Regions from separate parts of the Kitasatospora sp. NPDC023385 genome, predicted to be linked through region 4. Evidence: riboswitches for the same ligand, from Rfam matches in the RefSeq annotation. Region 4 holds a riboswitch; each other region holds the start of a gene.
The links. A riboswitch is a leader RNA that binds a small molecule or an ion and turns the genes downstream of it on or off. The one in region 4 is predicted to bind cyclic di-AMP.
Positions count from the first base shown of each region.

Region 1: another riboswitch for cyclic di-AMP. It lies ahead of AC0B61_RS00085 (transglycosylase family protein); the one in region 4 lies ahead of AC0B61_RS29335 (M23 family metallopeptidase).
Region 2: another riboswitch for cyclic di-AMP. It lies ahead of AC0B61_RS21845 (M23 family metallopeptidase); the one in region 4 lies ahead of AC0B61_RS29335 (M23 family metallopeptidase).
Region 3: another riboswitch for cyclic di-AMP. It lies ahead of AC0B61_RS00895 (glycoside hydrolase family 16 protein); the one in region 4 lies ahead of AC0B61_RS29335 (M23 family metallopeptidase).

Region 1 covers NZ_JBVOOL010000001.1:14,726-17,958, forward strand. The annotation lists gene AC0B61_RS00080 (sirohydrochlorin chelatase family protein) at 308-1,267, shown strand; cyclic di-AMP (ydaO/yuaA leader) riboswitch at 1,711-1,880, shown strand; gene AC0B61_RS00085 (transglycosylase family protein) at 1,867-3,231, shown strand.
Region 2 covers NZ_JBVOOL010000013.1:211,016-214,248, reverse strand. The annotation lists gene AC0B61_RS21850 (MFS transporter) at 1-1,315, opposite strand, end outside; cyclic di-AMP (ydaO/yuaA leader) riboswitch at 1,688-1,868, shown strand; gene AC0B61_RS21845 (M23 family metallopeptidase) at 1,871-2,884, shown strand.
Region 3 covers NZ_JBVOOL010000001.1:204,062-207,294, forward strand. The annotation lists gene AC0B61_RS00890 (hypothetical protein) at 1-364, shown strand, start outside; gene AC0B61_RS00895 (glycoside hydrolase family 16 protein) at 495-1,784, opposite strand; cyclic di-AMP (ydaO/yuaA leader) riboswitch at 1,786-1,951, opposite strand; gene AC0B61_RS00900 (phenolic acid decarboxylase) at 2,341-2,670, shown strand; gene AC0B61_RS00905 (alpha/beta hydrolase) at 2,809-3,233, opposite strand, start outside.
Region 4 covers NZ_JBVOOL010000024.1:61,309-64,541, forward strand. The annotation lists gene AC0B61_RS29325 (ATP-binding protein) at 1-168, opposite strand, end outside; gene AC0B61_RS29330 (YiaA/YiaB family inner membrane protein) at 552-842, opposite strand; cyclic di-AMP (ydaO/yuaA leader) riboswitch at 1,038-1,196, shown strand; gene AC0B61_RS29335 (M23 family metallopeptidase) at 1,209-2,087, shown strand; gene AC0B61_RS29340 (hypothetical protein) at 2,155-3,030, opposite strand; gene AC0B61_RS29345 (GNAT family N-acetyltransferase) at 3,073-3,233, shown strand, end outside.

The DNA.
Region 1 (3,233 bases), on a different contig from region 4:
AGCAGCCCCCCGCTGAATGTTGATCTTCGAATGCCGGGAGTCGCACCGCCGTGACCCTGCGTCAGGCGACCTCCATACTGTGAGACATCTCACGCACCACAGCCGCAACGCCGCGCCCCGCTGGGCACGTCAAGGCAATGGCCCACACTCACACGGGGGTTGGGCGAAGTATGTCCGGATTGTAGGCAAACCACCCGAACCGGGACCGAAACGCACCGGGTCCGTACCAGGTCCGTGCCGCGATCGTCCGAAACCTGTGCGGCAGCCGACTGCAGGCCTGACGGGCCGATGTCCTACGATCTCCGGCATGAGCACCGCAGCCATCCCGGGCGCGCCACTGCCCGTCCGCACTCCAGGCTCCCGTGCGCGGGGGCGCCACCGTCGTCCCGAGCGCCCCGAGATCCCGGCCAGCGCCCCCGCCCTGGTGCTCGCCGTGCCCGCGACCGCCGGGCCCGAGTCCCGGTCGGTCGTCGAGGAGCTGCTTTCAGTCGTCCGCAGCGAGCAGAACGGCGTCCAGGCGACGGTCGGCTACCTCCCCCGCGCGTTCGCCGAGGACGGGGGCGGCGACGACCGCACCGTCGCCGAGCTCCTGGCGGCCACCGCCGAGGCCGGGCTGCCGATGCCCGTCCTGGTGCCGCTGGTGCCCGGTCCGCACCACTTCCTGCCCGAACTCCACGCGCTCGCCGCCGAGTACGGCGCGCCCGTCACCGACGCGCTCGGCCCGCACCCGCTGCTCGCCGAGGCCGTCCACGTACGGCTCTCCGAGGCCGGGCTGGCCCGTGCCGACCGGGCCCGGCTGTTCGCCATCGCGACCGCCGCGGACGGCGTGGTCCTGACCACCGTCGGAGGTGAGGACGCGGCCGCCGCGGCCGGCATCACCGGCGTGCTGCTGGCCGCCCGACTGGCCGTCCCGGTCGTGGCCGCCGCACTCGACGTGCCCGGCTCGGTGGCCGCGGCCGTCAACCACCTCAAGGAGACGGGCTCGCAGCGCCCGGCGCTGGCCCCGCTGGTGATCGGGCCGGAGGCCGACTCCGAGCTGCTGGCCACGGCCGCCGAGGAGACCGGCTGCCCGTCGGCCGCGCCGCTGGGCGCCTACCCGACCGTCGGCCAGCTGATCGCCTCCACCTACCTGGCCGCGCTGCCCACGCCGTCCCCGGAGGACCTGGCGCGGGCCGAGGCGGAGGCTGCGGCCGCCGCCGAGGCCGAGGGAGCCATGGAGGGCGCTCGCGGCGCCCACGCGGCCGCCCAGAGGTCTGTCGGACAGTAGACGCCGCGCGTCCGTCGACGCGCACGAAGGGCCCGGAACGGCTTCCGTTCCGGGCCCTTTCGCTTTGCTCCTCCTCCTGCGCCGTACCGGAGTTAAGCCGACCATGGAGAGAAATGTCCGATCTGGCGCTATTTGCAGGTAATTGACCGGCGCACTCTCCGGCGCTCGCATCACGCCTTCCCCCTGACTTGAGCAGTACGCGGCTCCGCGCCTCGACGCTCCGTCACACTTTTCCTGAGGCAAAGACAGTTGTGCACATCCGCAATGCGATTGCCGAAAAACGATCATTTACGATCATGATGGCCAGCCATTTTGGCACTTCTCTCTAAACCGTGATGAGCGTCACAGGTGTTTGCAGTTTGAACTTAAGTCTGCTTAACGTGCTCCCCGTTCGTGATTCCACGGACCCAGTTCATCCGCGACGCCGAGTCCTGCCGTCGGATGTTCTGGCAGCGCGAAAACGCACCACGGCAGGAGCGGGGGAACCACAGGTAAGTCGCCCCGGACCGCTCTTCGGAACGGTTCAGGGCTAGGGGTGAAGCCGCGCTCAAGCGCGGCCGGGCAACTCCAGCCCGAATCCGACAGCTCACCTCGCAGGCGTGGGAGAGGACCGCGTCTTCATGCTGCCCACCAACGGCACCCGTCTGTCCGGCCGCACCCGCCGCGTGATCGCCGCCATCGGCGTCGCGGGCATCGGTCTCACCATCCCGTGCCTCGTCTCCGGCACCGCCTCCGCCGCCTCCGTCGCCACCTGGGACAAGGTCGCCCAGTGCGAGAGCGGCGGCAACTGGAGCATCAACACCGGCAACGGCTTCTACGGCGGCCTCCAGTTCACCTCCAGCACCTGGGCCGCGTTCGGTGGCACCGCCTACGCCTCGCAGGCCAACCAGGCCACCAAGGACCAGCAGATCGCCGTCGCCGAGAAGGTCCTCGCCTCGCAGGGCCCCGGCGCCTGGCCCGTCTGCTCGATCCAGGCCGGCCTGACCAAGGGCGGCGCTCCGGCCGCCGTCGACACCTCGGCCGGCACCGCCTCCGGTTCGACCGCCGCCAAGCCCGCCGCCCAGGCTGCCAAGCCGGCCCCGGCGCAGACCCAGACCCAGACCCAGGCTGCGAAGCCGGCCAAGCCCGCCGCGCCCGCCCAGGACGGCGCGCAGGCCGCCACCGGCTCCGCCACCAGCGACTGGGCCCAGAAGCGCCAGCAGCAGGCCCAGAGTGGCGACTACACCGTCGCGGCGGGCGACTGGCTGTCCGCCATCGCCGACAAGAACAACGTCCAGGGCGGCTGGCAGCGGCTCTACGAGCTCAACCGCGGCACCCTGACCGAGGGCCCGGACACCATCTACCCGGGCCAGCACCTGTCCTTCGGCGACCGCGGCCAGGCCCAGCCGTCCGCCTCGGCTGACCAGTCCTCCTCCGCCGACCAGTCCTCCTCGGCCAAGGCCGGTTCGGACTTCACCTGGTTCAACCGCTCGCAGAAGTCCGGCCAGTCCGCGAACGGCGGTGCCGTGAACGCCCAGCCGACCGCGCAGACCCAGGCTGCGAAGCCGGCCGCCCCCAAGCCGGCCGCCCCGGCGCAGACCCAGACCCCGGCCCCGGCCGCCACCGGCAGCATGGCCGCCGCGGTGTCCTTCGCCGAGTCGAAGGTCGGCCAGGCCTACGTGTACGGCGGCACCGGCAACGGCGGTTGGGACTGCTCCGGTCTGACCCAGGCCGCGCTGCGCGCCGCGGGCATCTCCGTCCCGCGCGTCGCCGCCGACCAGGCCGCCGCCAGCACCCACGTCTCGCTGGACAGCCTGCAGCCGGGCGACCTGCTGTTCTGGTCCAACAACGGCCAGGACTCCGGCGTCTACCACGTCGCCATCTACGTCGGCGGCGGCAAGTACGTCGAGGCCGCCAACCCGAGCTCGGGCGTCCGCGAGCAGACCGTCGCCAACTGGGCGCCGGACTTCGCCGGCCGAGTCTGAGA
Region 2 (3,233 bases), on a different contig from region 4:
CGAAGGCGATCAGCCCGCCGCCCGCCAGCAGGCCCGCGCAGATCAGCATCGCGGTGTGGAAGGCGGAGTCGACGGCGGACGGCACCCGGTAGGCGTCGCCGCTCAGCCCGGCCAGCGCCGGGAGAGCCGCCACCGCGAGCAGGCCGGCCGCCCGGGCGGCGGCGTTGTTGACCCCGCTGGCGATGCCCGCGTGCCGGACCTCGACGGCGGCCAGCACGGTGGCTGTCAACGGCGCGACCAGCAGCGTCATGCCGAAGCCCATCACCGTGACGGCGGGCAGCACGTCCGCCCAGTACGAGGAGTGCGGGCCGGTGCGCAGCATCAGCAGTACCCCGGCGGCGCACAGCAGCGGGCCGACGGTGAGCGGGATGCGCGGGCCGATCCGCTTGCCGAGCCGACCCGCGCGGGCCGACAGCGCCAGCATCAGCACCGTGATCGGCACCAGTGCGAAACCCGAGACCAGCGGCGAGAAGCCGGCGACGATCTGCAACTGCACCACCAGCAGGAAGAAGACGCCGCTGAACGCCGCGTACACGCACAGCGTGACCAGGTTCACGGCGGTGAACAGCCGGGAGGAGAACAGGCCGAGCGGCAGCATCGGCTCGACCGCGCGCCGTTCGACGACCACGAAGGCGGCGCCGAGCAGGACACCCATCACCCCGCTGACCCACACCGTGGCGGAGACGCCCTCCCCGGCGGCGGTCAGTGCGTAGGTGATCGCGCCGAGGGCGAGCGCGGCGAGCACCGCGCCGGGCGCGTCGAAGCGGCCGGACGCGCTCTCGTCCCGGCTCTCCGGCACGGACCGGGTGGTGACCGCGATCACGGCGGCGGCGAGCGGCAGGTTCAGCAGGAAGATCCAGCGCCAGCCGGGGCCGTCGACCAGCCAGCCGCCGAGGAAGGGGCCGATCGCGGCCGACACCCCGCCGAGGCCGGACCACAGGCCCACCGCGGCCGAGCGGTCGTCAGGGTGGAAGACGGCCTGGAGCATGGCGAGCGAGCCCGGGGTGAGCAGCGCCCCGCCGATGCCCTGCACGGCGCGGGCGGCGATCAGGACCTGGATGTTCGGTGCGGCGGCGCAGGTCGCGGAGGCGACGGCGAACCAGACCACGCCGATCAGGAAGACCCGGCGCCGGCCGTACCGGTCGCCGAGCGCGCCGCCGAGCAGGATCAGGCCCGCCAGCGTGAGCAGATAGGCGTTCAGGGTCCATTGCAGGGACGCCAGGGAGGCACCGAGGTCGGTGCCGATTCGGGGCAGGGCGACGTTCACCACGGTGCCGTCGAGCATCGCCATGCTGGAGCCGAGCACGGTCGCCATTAGTACCCAGCGACCCTGCGCGGTGCCCAGGCGCAGGGTGCCGGCCTCGGAGGTGGACACGGCCCGATCCTGCGCCCCGTGGGGCGTACGTGACAAGGGTCACCGGCGGGTGTGTCGGTCGGATGCGCTGCGTGATGGGCTGGCTGCGCAGTGTTGGGGATGTGGGCGGAGGGTCGTGGATCAGTGGCGCGCGGTGAATGGATTGTGTACGCATCGTGCAGGGGGGCATCCGGAGGGTCACCGCGGGGCGGTAGGTGGTTGTCGATTCAAGAGATCGACATTGCTTCACCCGAACGGATGGGTTTTAGTTCAGCGACCGCCCGGCCAGTCCGGACGGATCCGCCGGGCGGAACGCCGAATCCTGCCGCTGCCCGGTGGTTCGAACTGAACTCTGTACGGCAGGAGCGGGGGACCCACAGGTAAGTCGCCGGACCGGAGTTCGCGCCTCAGGGCGCGGACGACCAGGGCCGGCTAGGGGTGAAGCCGCGCATGCGGCCGGGCAACTCCAGCCCGAACCCGACAGCTCACCTCGCAGGCGTCGGAGAGGAAAGTTCCATGCCTGCACAGGCCCGTCGTATCGTCCTGCCCCGCGCCGCCCGTATCGGCATCGCCACCGCCGTCACCGGCGTCTCGTTCGTCCTTCCGCTCGTGACCGCGGTGAGCGCCCAGGCGCACACCTCCCCGGTTGCCCCGGCCGCCCCGGTTGTGCAGTCCGCCGCCGGCGCCGAGGCCCAGCCGGCCGCCCAGACCGCCGCGCCTGCCGCGCCCACCGCGCCCACCGCGCACGAGAGCTACCGCGTCGTCAGCGGCGACACCCTGTCCAAGATCGCCGACGTCAAGCACGTCGACGGTGGCTGGCAGGCGCTGTTCGAGCAGAACCGCTCGGTCGTCGGCGCCAACCCGAACCTGATCTTCCCGGGCCAGCAGCTCGCGATCGCCGGCCACCCCGCCGCGCCGTCCGCGGACGCCGCCCCGGCGAAGCCGGCCGCTCCCGCCAAGCCGACTGCGCCGGTCACCCAGGCCGCCGCGGCCGCAAAGCCGCAGGCCCAGGTCCAGGTCCAGGTCAAGACCGAAGCCGCCAAGCCGGCCGCCCAGGTGCAGACCCAGGTCCAGACCGCCGCCCCGGCCCAGGCCGTGACGGCCGCTCCGGTCGCCGCCACCTCCGGCTACGTCGCCCCGCTGGCCAACCCGGTGCTGGGTGAGGCCTACGGCGTGGCCGGCTCGATGTGGGCCTCCGGCCACCACACCGGCCAGGACTTCGTCGCCTCCACCGGCACCCCGCTGCGCGCCGTCGCCAACGGTGTCGTGGTCAAGGCCGGCAACGGCGGCGCCTACGGCAACGAGGTCGAGATCAAGCTCGCCGACGGCAAGTACGCGCAGTACGCGCACCTCTCGTCGATCGGTGTGAAGATCGGTCAGACCGTCACCGTCGGCCAGCAGCTCGGCCTCTCCGGCGCCACCGGCAACGTGACCGGCCCGCACCTGCACTTCGAGATCCGCACCGGTCCGGAGTACGGCTCGGACATCGACCCGGTCGCCTACCTGCGCGCGCACGGCGTCGCGCTCTGACCCTTCCGGGGCTTCAGGAACCACCGCTGCTGCGGAGCGAATCGATCCTCCGGGATGGTCATGTCGGGTGACCGCTCGACCGGGTGATCGCCGTACGGCGGACATGGGCGCGGGACACGCCCAGGCCGGCCCGGCTCGTGGGACCAACCTCCCTCACGAGCCGGGCCGGCCACTGCCTTTTCCGGGGTCGGCCAGGGGTGGCTGGGGGTGGTCGGGGGCGGCTGGGGTCGTTCGAGAGCGCGCTCACAGCTGGGGGCGGTCTCGCCGGCGGTGCCGGCGCTCGCGGTGCGCCGGTGGCGGCCGGTGCGGTACGCGCGGATGGGGCGGATCGTGCTGGAGGGCGCCGTCG
Region 3 (3,233 bases), on a different contig from region 4:
CCCGGCGCCGCCCGGCGGCACCACGACCGTCCACGCCTTCGTCGCCAACGGCGGCCCGGACACCACCGCATCGCCGTTCACCGTCGTGGTCACCCTGCCGAGGGGCGTCAGCGCCGAGGGCCCGTTCTTCCCCCAGGACTGCAGGGTCCTGGAGCGCGGTCGGCAGGTCCGCTGCGTCTTCGGCCCCGGACTGCCGTCCCTGCGCAGCGCGACCGCGCTCATCCCGGTCCGGCTCTCCCCCGAGCTGCCGATCGGCACGCTCCACGGCGGCTCGGTCGCGGTGCACGGCGCGGACGACCAGGACGGGAACAACGACCGGCAGCCGTTCGACATCACGGTGGTCGCTACGGCTGCCGGTTCCTGAGAGCTGCCGGTTCCCGGACCACGCAGGCCCGGGTCCACGCGGGCCTGGGCCTGCGCGGGCCCGGGCCCGTATGACTGTGGGCCCGTGTGGCTGTGGGCCTGCGTGGCTGCGGGCCTACGCGGGCCCGGGTCTAGCGGTAGACGCGGACGTAGTCGGCGGCCATGGTGATCGGGGCGGTCCCCTGCGGCGCGGGGTGGTACTTCCCCGCGCACACCGACAGGTTGAGGATCAGGTACGCCGACCAGTTGGCGCCGACGCCCTTGCCGTCCGAGAAGACCTTGGCGCCGTTGACGTACCAGTCCACCGAGTTGGCGCCGTAGTAGGTGCCGATGGTCACCCACTGGTCCTTCGCGATGGCGCTCGCGTCGGTGTAGTACTTGGGGTTGCCCGGGTTGACGTGGTTGGTCAGCTCCAGCAGGTTCGGGTTGTCGGGGTGGTACTCGAAGGAGTCGATCTCCCCGTTGCCGTTCTTCCAGGTCCACAGGGCCGGCCAGGCGCCGGTTCCGGAGGGCAGCTTGACCCGGGTCTCGGCGTAGTCCCCGGTCTTGACCTGGAAGCCCTCGCTGGAGCCCTCGGTGGTCAGGAAGCCGGTGTTCCAGGACTGCGTGCCGTCCTCCATGGCCGGGCCGCCGGGCGTGGCGGTGAAGGTGGCGACCCCGTTGGCGACGCTGACGTTGTTCTTGTTCAGCCAGTCCAGCTTGTTGTCGCCCGGGTTGTGGTTGCCGTACTTGTACGCCGTGCTCTTGTCGCCGACCCAGCGCTGGCCCCAGCTGATCGGGCTGTTGAAGTCGTCGGACCAGGTCAGCGCCTTGCCGGCGACCGGCGACGACGGCGCCGGGGTGGTCGGGCTCGCCGTGGCGCTCGGGGAGGCCGTCGGGGTGGTGGTCGGCGTGGCGGTCGGGGTGGTCGTCGGAGACGGGGTGGCCGTCGGGGACGGGTTCGGCGTGGACGTACCGGCCGCGGAGACCACCAGCTGCTGCGCGGGCAGGTTGTGCCAGGCGCCGCCGAGGTCCTGCCAGAAGCCGAACTGGCTGTACGTCCCGGCGGGCAGGGTGCGCGCACCGCTGGTGAAGTTCACCCCGCTCGGGCAGATCTGCACGTTGGAGGCGTTGCCGGGGAAGTCCAGGTTGGCGCCGTGGGCGTCGCGCACGCCCACGCCCACGGTCTTCGCGGTGAAGCAGGCCGAGGAGTGCAGGCCGAGCGAGGCCGCGGTGGCCTTGCCCGCGACCATGGTGGCGGGGGCGAGGCGGTCCTGGGTGACGGTCGGCGCGGTGGCCGCCTGGGCACCGGCGACGGACGGCAGTCCGAGCAGGCCGGCGCCGGTGATGGCGAGGGCCCCGGTGGCGGCGAGCGCGGCGTTGCGGCCGTGGCGGGACGGGCGGGCGTGGCGCGGCGCGTGGCGCTGGGCAGGCTTGAGCATGAGATGACCTCTGCGACGCCTGCGAGGTGAGCTGTCGGGTTCGGGCTGCAGTTGCCCGGCCGCCTGAGGAGCGGCTTCACCCCTAGCCGCGGTCCGTACGCATGAGCGCACGAGCCGGGCGCCGACCTTGGTTCCCCCGCTCCCGTCCGCTGTGGTGCTCGGTGACCCGCCGACGGGTGGACGGGACTCGGCGTCCCGGCGGCGGGGTCCGCGAGGGCGGACGACCGTTGCAGGCTAGGCAGGCCGTACGTGAACGGACAACTCTGCCGGGCCGGTTGTCGTGCAGCTCACAGTGGTGTCGATCAACGACGCTGCGTGGCGGCGGAGTTGGATCAATCCCCGATTGGGCGGACGGCGGGCGGTCGGCGAGCAGGCGGCCAGATCGAAAGGGCCCCTCCCCGGGACGCGCTCCCTGCCGGACGCGACGGTGGCGGATCAGACGGGACCGGACCGTGGCAAAGGGCCGACCGAGTGCACCCGGTCGGATAAATTGGAGGCCTGACATCTTCCGCAGTGCACAAGAGCACCCCACACGGACACGAGGAGCCGCCCCACCATGATCGCGCCCTTGCCCGCCTTCGCCGGCCGCACCTACCTCTTCCGGGCCGACAACGGCGCGGCCTTCCGCAACACCTACTCGGCCGACGGCACTCGGCTGCGCTGGGAGGGCCTCGGCGAGTCCGCGGGCCAGTGGGAGGACGTGCGGCTGCACGTCGCCGAGGTCGCGCCGGAGGTCTACTTCGTCAGCTGGACGGAGCAGAGCGGGATCACCGTCAGCCACGTGATGGACCTTGGCAAGCTGACGGTGCGGGCCTTCTGGACCTTCGAGGGCGAGGGCGGCCGGGTCGGCGAACTGCACACCGGGACGCTGGAGCAGGTGGCCTGAGCCGCGCGACCACCGCACCCCCCGGGGCGTCGAAGCTCTGGGGCGTCGAAGCTCTGGGGCGTCGAGGCTCTGAGGCCTCGGGCTCCGGGGGTGCGGGTCGTTCGGATGCTTGGTCGTCGGGCGGGCCCGGTCCGGCTGTCAGGCGGTCTGGTTCGGCACCTTGAGGTGCTGCGACAGCCACTCCAGGGAGGACGGCAGCAGCGCGCTCCACGTCTCGAAGTTGTGGCCGCCGTTCTCCAGCATGCTGTACGAGACCGCCATCGGGCTCTGCACCGCGTTGACGAAGGCCTCGGTCTCCTGGCGGTAGTTGCCGTCGCCCTTCTTGGTGCCGGCCAGCAGCACGGACGCCTTCGGCTGCGGCAGGTTCTTCAGCCGCCACATCAGGTCGGCCTCGTCGCGGCGCCGCTTGCTGCCGCCGAAGAGGTCGCCCGTGGTCGGGTCGTCGGCGGCCGCGTAGTAGGCGGAGAGGGCCACGGCGGTCGGGAAGACGTCGGGGTGGCGCATGGCCAGCTTGAGCGCGCAGTAGCCGCCGGTCGAGTTGCCCATGAAGGCCCAGGCCTGCG
Region 4 (3,233 bases):
GCCGCGGCGGCTGCGTTCGAGGAGGAGGTGTTCACCGGCGATGTGCAGCGAGCGCTGGAGGGCGTCGGCCCGGCCGCGCTGGGTGACGGACACGGCGCGGTACCGCGCGGCGGCCACGAGGGCGAGGACGGCGAGTATGCCGGTTGCCGTTACGGACCACTGAGTCATCGTCACGCCGCGAATTCTAGGGTGATGATCCTACGAAGGTGTGAACGGATCTCGCCAAGTGACCGGATCTCGTCAATATCGAGTCAATCCGGTCTCTATCCGGCCTCGTTCGACCCCGATCGCCGGGCCTGACGCTGCCTCGGTCTGGCTCCGGCCGGGCCGTCGTGCAGCGTCCGGGCCACGCCCGATGGCTGATTCGCTTCCCAGGATGTGTGGGGCGTGTGTGCAGGGTGTCGCCGAAGGGCGGCGTCCGGTGCAGGAGTGGCAGCACCACACCGTCCCCCGCCCGGGCTCCCCCTCGGGTCCGCGGGCCGGCTTCCTCCGCGGGCCAGGCGCGGAGCGCGGTGGTGAGGGTGGTGACGAGCCGGTCGGGGGCGGCGGGCTCAGACCCCCTCCACCTTGAACGGGTCGTGCTCGGCGAGCAGCTTCTCCAGCCGGGCCTGGTCCACCCGGCTGACGATGTCGTTCGATTCGTGCCGGTCCCGGATCACCTTCGCCAGCGTGAACGCCGAGGTGACGGTGTAGAGGAGGCCGATCCCGAGGAAGGCCCGGGTCCAGCCGCCGACCGGCAGGTAGGCGATCCCGGCGGCGAGGGCGGTGCCCGACAGGGCGAAGGAAAGGACGGCCTGGACGTGGTAGGCGGCCGTCGTGCCGTTCTGCATCGGTGCGCTCATGACGTCAGGATGCGGCCACCCCGTCGGGCCGCACATGAGTAGGAGTACTCAGATGAGTGCTCGGATGAAGGGTCGTTCGTTGACGTCCGATCACTCGCTCCCCGGCCGTCCCCGACGGATGGCTTGGAATCAGAGCCTCCTAGGATTAACGTTTGATAACGCAGCGCGGTCTTCAACGCCGTACCCAGACGGCACCGTGCGCCGTCGCCTAATCCCACCGGCCGGCCTCCGGGCAGGTCAGGGAGCCGGGGAACCACGTTCCCTGGGGTGAATCGGCGGGGCTCCGGCCCGGCCGTAGGAGACCTTCCTGCTCCGAACCCGTCAGCTAACCCGGTAGGCGCGAAGGAAGGAAAGGAGCGCGCCTCCGTGGCGTCGACGCACACCCCGGCACACCCGGCCGGCCCCGCAACCGGTACCCGGCTCCTCGACCACCCCGGCCCGGACGGCCCCGAGGCCGTCGGCCCGGAAGGCTTCGACCCGGAGGGTTCCGGCCCGGAAGGCTTCGTCCCGGAAGCCGACACCAACCGGCACCGGATGCCGCGTCAGACCCGCGGAGCCTCCCCGCTGCTCGGCGTCACCGCCGTCGCGGCCACCCTGGGCGCCACCGGCTTCGCCTCCGCCACCCCGGCCGCCGCCCCCGCCGTCGAGGCCCCGGACGAGACCCCGGTCGCCCTCTCCGCCGACCCCGGCCTCGCGCTCGCCGCCCGCATCCAGCAGCAGGCCGACAGCCAGCGCACCGCCGCCGAGGAAGGCGCCCGCGTGCAGGCCGCGCAGGAGGCCGAGGCCAAGGCCGCCGCCAAGGAGGCCGAGGCCAAGCGGGCCGCCGACGAGGCCGAGCGGGCCAAGGCCGCCGCCCTCACCCTCCCGGTGAAGGACTACCGGCTCTCCGCGCACTACGGCCAGAGCGCCCGGTACTGGGCCAACCTGCACACCGGCCTCGACTTCGCCGCCGACACCGGCACCCCCGTCCACGCGCTCGGCCAGGGCACCATCACCTCGGCCGGCTGGTCCGGCTCGTACGGCTACCGGATCGTCGAGACGCTGCCCGACGGCACCGAGATCTGGTACTGCCACCTCTCCTCGATCATCAAGGGCTCCGGCCAGGTCACCTCCGGCCAGCAGATCGGCAAGGTCGGCGCGACCGGCAACGTCACCGGCCCGCACCTGCACCTGGAAGTCCGCCCCGGCGGCGGCGCCCCGGTCGACCCGGAGACCTGGCTCGAGCAGCGCGGCCTCACCCCCTGACACCCGGCGCGCAGCACGGCGCCCCCGCCCGGCCGCCCGGCGGTCTCCGGGGGCGCCGCGCCGTACGTCATTCCTCCGCGGGCAACTGCGCCAGGTACGCGTCGATCTCCTCCGGGCCCGGCTCCGGCGCCAGCTCCGGGAACTCCTCCACCAGCAGCCGCGGCAGCCCCGGCACCGTCCACTCGCCGAACAGGTCGAGCGCCGCCCCGACCGCCGCCTCCTCGAACTGCCCGAAGTCCCCGGCCAGTTCGTCCGGCATCGGCCGGCCCAGCGCGGTCAGCTCGGCCAGGTTGCGGTAGCTGCGCCGCATCAGGCCCTGCTCCAGCAGCCGCCGCGCGCCGTCGGTGGCCATGCCGACCGACAGCAGCCGGCCGAGCCCCCAGCCCTGCGGGTCCGGCTCGTCCAGCCAGCCGGCCGGAGCCAGCGCCTCGTACGCGGCGAGCCGCTCCTCCTCCGCCAGCTCGGCGAAGCCGGTCAGCCAGGCCCGCACCGCTTCCCCGTCCGCGACCTCCACCCCGTGCGCGTGCAGCAGCACCGCGTACAGCCGGGGCCAGGTCACCAGGTCGGCGCGGCGCAGCAGCCCGGCCGCGACCTCGCCCTGCCACTCGGCCTCCGCGTGCAGCCGCTCCTGGCGCTTGGCGTTGAGCCGACGGGCCGCCCGCTGGTGGTCGACCAGCAGCCGGACGGCGTCGCCGTACGCGAGCGGATCCTCCTCGGGCGCGGGTTGGACGTACAGGTGGAGCCGCTCGTACAGGAGGTGCTCCACCGCGTTCGAGGTCAGTTCGGGCCAGCCGTCGTGCATCCTGCCGTCGCCCAGCTCCAGCAGTGCCAGCACCGCGCGCAGTGGCGCCTCGGCCACCGGCGCGCGGCCCTGCTCGGCCGCCCAGGCGAGCAGGTCGGCGGCCCTGGTGCGCGGGGGGAGCCGCAGGTCTTCGTCGTTCATAGTCCGAACGGTAGCCGCCGGGCGCGGGTAGGGTCGGCAGCCATGGTCCCCGTACGACTCACCGGCCCCCGGCTGGCCATCCGCGAGTACCACCACACCGAGGGTGACGTGGACGCGCTGCACGCGCTGCTCGGGGATCCGGAGGTCACCCGCTTCCTGCCGTTCGAGCCGTGCGACCGCGAGACCTGCGCCGACCAGATCGC